Regions from separate parts of the Rhizobium pantanalense genome, predicted to be linked through region 2. Evidence: predicted binding sites of a transcription regulator. Region 2 holds the regulator's gene; the other holds the start of a gene.
What was found. Region 2 encodes PhoB, which activates phosphate uptake and scavenging genes when phosphate is short. Its sites were predicted from a motif close to TGTCATNNANCTGTCAT; they were not measured.

Region 1 (3,416 bases), on a different contig from region 2:
GGAAGCGGACGTTTGCGTTTCAAGAGCTGCACGCACTTTTCAAAGGAGCAGAGGTTTAGCTTGCTCCTTTAAGCTGCGGTCCGGCCAATGTGGATGCTGTGAACGCTTGCTCTCTTCTGCGCGACGAAATCCGTCAGCGCGGATGGAATGTCAACATGGGCGCTGCGCCGTGCAAGAATACGGAACCCTTTGGGAAGACAGGCGGCGATGCGGTCGATAATCGTCTCATAATCGACAATGAGCATCTCCCGACCGGCCATGAGGTCGAAGAGAAGGGGATCGGCGAGCACGCGCTCATTTTCGCAGAACCAGTAAGAGGAAATTGTCAGATCGGGGAGGTAACCGATCTGCGCCGGCAGATTTCTTTGCTCGAACTGGAAATCGCCGGGCAACCCCGCGGCAGCCATCAATTCTCTGGCGAGGGACAGCTGGTGTTCGGATAAATCCAGCCCCCGAAGCTCCAGCTCGGGATTGTGGGCGAGATAGGCAAAGGCAAGGCTGAAGGCGCCGGAGCCGCAGCCGAGATCGCATACCCTTCTATATCTGTGGACGGCGTCTTCGAGGCTGGTAAGCGCCTGCAGGCATTTCAGAGAGTTTCGCATGCCGAATGCACGGGTGAAGGCATCGGCGGAGAGGTTATAGTCGAATATCTCGATCTGGCGCCGGCTTTCGACAGCATTGCGCAAAGCAATACTGTCGTTGCTTGGATGGTACAGGTGGTTACACCTTAGCAGGACCTCGGAAAATTCTTCGAGATTTCGTGTCTGTACGGCCGCGTATGTCATGAAGCCTGTCCTCGCCAAGGGTGTAGTCTTTGGCGTGATTGGAAAGGCTGCATGCGCCGAAAGCAAGCCCTCAAAAATTGCCCTTGACGCTCGATAGGGCAGGGCCGCGCAACGACGACCATCGAACGCCGAAGCCATGTCAGCCTTGTGGTAGCGCGATTGGAAATCCTTCGAAGGTCTTGAGGGTATCGAGGACGATCGCCGTCTTCACGTGCTGAACGGATTCATGCGGCAGCAGCACGTCGTTGACGAAGCGGGAGAGATCGGTAAGCCCGCGGGTGGCGACCTTAAGGTGATAGTCCATTTCGCCTGTCAGCGCATAGGCTTCCAACACCTCCGGCAGTCCGTTGATGAGCTGCGAAAAACGGCGGGCATTGTCTCTGTTATGGGTGGCAAGCGTCACCGAAATGACAACGAGCATATCCAGCCCCAGTCGCTGCCGGTCGAGATTGGCCTGGTAGCTGCGAATATAGCCTTCCGCCTCCAGTCTGGTGCGGCGGCGCGAGCATTGCGACGGCGAAAGGGCAATGCGCTCGCCGAGTTCGTTGTTCGTCAATCTGCCGTCTTTCTGAAGTTCCTCCAGCAGGCGCAGATCCAATTTGTCGAGCTGTTCATCCATTGCGCAAAACTCTCAAAATGCTCACGAAGCCTGTATGAGTTTTGCCTTTTCCTGAGAAAGTTACAAGCTTTCGGGGTAAGCCCACGCCAAGTCTTGCGTAGTTGAACGCGATGGTTTTCGAGGCTTTTGGACCAAGTGAAACGGAAAGGGACTGCGCAGCCACCCCGTTCGCGCCATCTCTTTAGATGCCGCGCATACAATCAGCCTCCCTTAGCGTTTGTCCCTTTAGAATTTCCGGTTGCAGAAAGTCGACTCCTTTTTACATGATTGTCATCTGGCTTTTATAAGTGGGAGGCGGGAAGCAACCAAACGCAGGGGGTATAAATGCGTAAATTTCTTCTCGCCATGATGTCTGCGACCGTAATGTCCGGCGCAGCCCATGCAGCGACAGTCTATCCGTTGGACCGGGCAACGGTACTCGCCGGCTCGCCATTCGATTTTAAGGTGGAATTCAGCAAGGTTGTGAAGCCGGAAGACGTGAAAGTCACGGTCAACGGCGAAAGCTACGATGCGGTTTTCGGCAAGGCGGCTGATTTCGTCGCAGAAGAAAAGGGCGCTGAAGACAAGGTTCTTGGGTCCGCCCTGATCCTGCGTGGCGTCAAGCTCGCAAAGCCCGGCCAGTACAAGGTCGAGGTTTTGGCCGGCGACGAGAAGAAGTCCGTCAACTGGGATGTCTATGGCACATCGGCCATGCCGAAGGCCAAGAACATCATCTTCCTGCTCGGCGACGGCCTTTCGGTTGCACACCGCACCGGCGCCCGCCTCATGTCCAAAGGCATGACCGAAGGCAAGGCCAATGGCCGCCTCGCCATGGACGACATCCCGCCGGTTGCCTTCATCGGCACGTCCTCGACCTCGGCCATCGCAACCGACAGTGCCAACACCATGTCGGCCTACATGACCGGCCACAAGTCGGCGGTAAACGCACTCGGCGTCTATGCCGACCGCACGCCGGCAAGCCTAGACGACCCGAAGGTCGAAACGATCGGTGAAGCACTGCGCCGCACGGGCAAGAAGTCGCTCGGGATCGTCACCACGGCCGAAGTCGAAGATGCGACGCCGGCAGCGCTCGTTTCCCATACGCGCAAGCGTGGCGACAAGGCTGAGATCGTCGGCATGATGTACGACGTCAAGCCGGATGTCCTGCTCGGCGGCGGCTCGGCCTATTTCCTGGCGAAGAGCGTTCCGGGCTCCAAGCGCAAGGACGACAAGGACTATATCGCGCTCTTCAAGGATGCCGGCTATGCCGTTGCCACCGACAAGAGCGAACTGGCCACCGCTGCCGGCTCCAACCAGGACAAGCTGCTCGGTCTCTTCCACACCGGCAACCTCGATGTCGCGCTCGATCGCGAATTCCTCAAGAAGGGCACCGTCGACAAGTTCCCGAACCAGCCCGGTCTGGTCGACATGACCAAGGTCGCGCTCGACAAGCTCGCCAAGAACCCGGACGGTTTCTTCCTCGTGGTTGAAGGTGCCTCCATCGATAAGATGAGCCATCCGCTCGACTGGGATCGTGCACTGGTCGACACGATCGAGTTCGACAAGGCCGTGGCCGTTGCCCACGCATTCCAGGAAAAGAACCCGGATACGCTTATTGTCGTCACCGGCGACCACACGCATGGCGTCTCGATCATCGGCACCGTCGACGATAACAAGCCGGGTACCGAAATGCGCGAAAAGGTCGGCACCTATGCCGCTGCCGGCTTCCCGAACTACGAAGACAAGGATGGCGACGGCTATCCGGATCGCGTCGACGTTTCGCGTCGCCTGTTCATGGCCGCCAATAACGGCCCTGATCACTACGAGACCTTCCGTCCAAAGCTCGATGGTCCTTTTGTTCCGGCTGTTCAAAACGAGAAGAAGGAATATGTTGCCAACGAAGCCTACAAGGACGTGCCCGGCGCCGTCTTCGTGCAGGGCAATATTCCGCGGGACGAGGATAGCGGTGTCCACGCCGTTGACGATGTCGTGCTCCAGGCAGCCGGCCCGGGTGCCGAGGGTTTCCGCGGCTA
Region 2 (3,416 bases):
TCTCGGCCATGGCCATATCTCCTCGATCACAACTTTAAGGACCGATCGCTTCCATTTGATGAAACGGGTCCGAAAAAATCAAAAATGCCGCCTTGCGGCGGCCTGGGCACTATTGATGTTTTGCACCGCGATGTCAACAAAACTGGCGCTTTAGCAGGTGCGAGATAGCGCTTGCGGGCAAAAGAGATAGGTTCAGCCGCGCCTATTGCAGAAATGCCACGCCTGGGCAGCAAGTTGGGGAAAACCTCGAAATCGATTCCTCAAGATTCTCGCGACTCTTGTCACGGAGTCAGCCTCACACTAGGTTAAAAAGCAATTGCTAGACTGCATGCGGCGGAACTAGTCACCACAATTTTAGAGCGTTTCGCGCCTCGTTCCCATGCGAGGCAATGGTGAGGGATTCTGCCATCGGAAACGCGACAGCGGAGACAGGGCATGAATTGGACAGACGAACGCGTCGAGAAGCTGAAAAAGCTATGGTCCGAAGGGTTGAGCGCCAGCCAGATCGCTGCGCAGCTCGGTGGCGTGAGCCGTAATGCCGTCATCGGCAAGGTGCACCGCCTGAACCTTCCTGGCCGAGCGAAGGCGGGCGGCACGGCAACCGCGGCGCGCACGCCGAAGCGCAGCGCAGCAGCACCCCGCACCGCAACCTACGGATCGCGCGTTGCCACCCGTACGGTCGTCGCCCGCCAGCAGGGCGCAACCATGCTGAAGGAAGAGATCGAGGTCGATTCCGTCAATGAAATCCAGTATCGTCCGGCATCGAACGTCGTCGTTCCGATCTCTCGCCGCCTCGGCCTGACGGAACTGACGGAGCGCACCTGCAAGTGGCCGGTCGGCGACCCGCTGAAGGACGACTTCCACTTCTGCGGCAATGACAGCCCGGATTCTTCGCCGTACTGCACCTATCATCAGCGCATGGCATACCAGCCGGTGCATGACCGCCGTCGCAACAACGGCTGAAAGTCACAGCAAGACAATGAGAAACGGGCCCATCGAGGCCCGTTTTTCTATTTCCGCCGCTATTTAAAGCACGTCACGATCTTTCAGATTCGCTTCCCGTGCTTTAGGTTTTCCGTCTGGCGCATGTCGTTCTCGCAAAACCGCTACGCACTTTTGCGCGACATGCTTTAGTGATACCCGAGCGGCAAACCGCTCAGGTTTCCATGGAATAGCCCGCGCCGCGAACGGTGCGGATGACATCCTGCATATTGGAGAAATTGAGCGCCTTGCGCAGGCGGCCGACATGGACGTCGACAGTGCGTTCGTCGACGTAGATATCGTGACCCCATACGCCGTCGAGCAGCTGCGAGCGCGAGAAGACGCGGCCGGGCGAGGACATCAGGAATTCCAGCAGGCGGAATTCCGTCGGCCCCAGCCGTACTTCGCGGCTCTTGCGGTGGACGCGATGGGTTTCTCGGTCCAGCTCGATATCGCCGCAGCGCAGCACCGTGGAGAGAACCTCCGGGCGGGCACGCCGCAGCATCGCCTTGACGCGAGCCATCAGCTCCGGCGTCGAGAACGGCTTGACGACATAATCGTCCGCGCCGGTCGAAAGCCCACGCACGCGCTCGCTTTCCTCGCCGCGGGCCGTCAGCATGATGATCGGCAGTCGCTCCGTCTCCGGCCGCATACGCAGCCGGCGGCAGAGCTCGATGCCCGATACGCCGGGGAGCATCCAGTCGAGGATCAGGAGATCGGGGATGCGCTCCTGGAGACGCAGCTCGGCCTCATCGCCTCTGAGGATCGTGTCGACCTCGAAGCCTTCGGCCTCAAGATTGTAGCGCAGCAGAACGCTGAGCGCTTCCTCGTCTTCTACAACAGCAACTCTCGGAACCATGCGCCTATGGTCTCCTTTCTTCGCTTCCAGATTATTCCGTCACTGCGCCGACGGTATTGGCGGTATCGTCCTTCGGGCGCTCGCCTTCGGGCTGAGCACCTGTCGCCATGTAATAGATCGTCTCGGCGATATTGGTGGCGTGGTCGCCGATGCGCTCGATGTTCTTGGCGCAGAAGAGAAGATGCGTGCAGGTGGTGATGTTGCGCGGATCTTCCATCATGTAGGTCAGCATCTCGCGGAAGAGCGAGGTGTACATGGCGTCGATTTCCTCGTCACGTTCGCGGATCGACACCGCCTTATCGGGCGAGCGGGTCGCGTAGACATCGAGAACTTCCTTGAGCTGGCTCAGCGCCAGTTCGGAGAGATGCTCGATGCCGCGGGCGAGACGGCGGGGGACGCCAGTGCCCTGCACGGCGATGACGCGCTTTGCGGTGTTCTTTCCGAGATCGCCGACGCGCTCCAGGTCAGAAGCGATGCGGATCGATCCCATGATTTCGCGAAGGTCGGCTGCCATCGGCTGGCGGCGGGCGATGGTGACGATCGCCTTGTCACCGACTTCGCGCTCGGCATGGTCGAGAACCACGTCGTCGGAGATGACTTTCTGGGCCAGAGCCGCGTCGCTGTTGACGAGAGCGCGTACGCTGTCGCTAACCATCTGCTCGGCCAGGCCGCCCATTTCAGCAATGCGGCGCGTCAGGAACTTCAGGTCTTCGTCATAGGCTGACAGAATGTGAGTGGAGACCATTTTTCTATCCTCAAAGTGAACTGTGTGAAAGGAGCCGCGCGCCTGCCATCATCAACCAAAACGGCCCATGATGTAATCCTGCGTGCGGAAATCGTCGGGATTGGTGAACATCTTATCGGTGTCGTTCTCCTCGACCAGGTGGCCGAGATGAAACATTGCGGTACGCTGCGAGACGCGGGCTGCCTGCTGCATGGAATGCGTCACGATGACGATGGTGAAATTCTCCCGCAGCTCGTGGATGAGATCCTCGACCTTGGCGGTCGCGATCGGATCGAGCGCCGAGCACGGCTCGTCCATCAGGATGACCTCCGGGCTGACGGCAACGGCGCGCGCGATGCACAGACGCTGCTGCTGACCGCCCGACAAGCTCGTGCCGGCGTCATGGAGGCGATCCTTCACCTCACCCCAGAGACCGGCCTTCTGCAGGCTTGTTTCGACGATATGCTGGAGATCGGCCTTTGAGCGATGCAGGCCATGGATGCGCGGACCGTAGGCGACGTTCTCATAGATGGACTTCGGAAACGGGTTGGGCTTCTGGAAGACCATGCCGACGCGCGCGCGCAATTCCACCACGTCAATGCTGTCGTCGTAGACATCCTGATCGTCGAGCGTGATCTTGCCGGTGACGCGGCAAGTCTCGATCGTATCGTTCATGCGGTTGAGGCAGCGCAGGAAGGTGGACTTGCCGCAGCCTGAAGGGCCGATCAGAGCCGTGACCGTATTGGCGCGGATCTTCAGATTGACGTCGAAGAGCGCCCGCTTGTGGCCGTAATAGACCGAAACATCCTGGCCGATCATCTTGTAGGGGATCGTCGTCATCTTCTTGGCCAA

Region 1: a site for PhoB is predicted at 1,673-1,689, ahead of PH558_RS32225 (alkaline phosphatase). Genes of this name have one in related genera too.

What each region holds. Positions count from the first base shown of each region.
Region 1 is NZ_JAQJCH010000019.1:39,936-43,351, reverse strand. Features, by position in the region: gene PH558_RS32235 (SAM-dependent methyltransferase) at 69-785, opposite strand; gene PH558_RS32230 (Lrp/AsnC family transcriptional regulator) at 925-1,404, opposite strand; gene PH558_RS32225 (alkaline phosphatase) at 1,729-3,416, shown strand, end outside.
Region 2 is NZ_JAQJCH010000003.1:141,165-144,580, forward strand. Features, by position in the region: gene PH558_RS10060 (aspartate aminotransferase family protein) at 1-10, opposite strand, end outside; gene PH558_RS10065 (GcrA family cell cycle regulator) at 436-963, shown strand; gene phoB (phosphate regulon transcriptional regulator PhoB) at 1,157-1,840, opposite strand; gene phoU (phosphate signaling complex protein PhoU) at 1,872-2,585, opposite strand; gene pstB (phosphate ABC transporter ATP-binding protein PstB) at 2,637-3,416, opposite strand, start outside.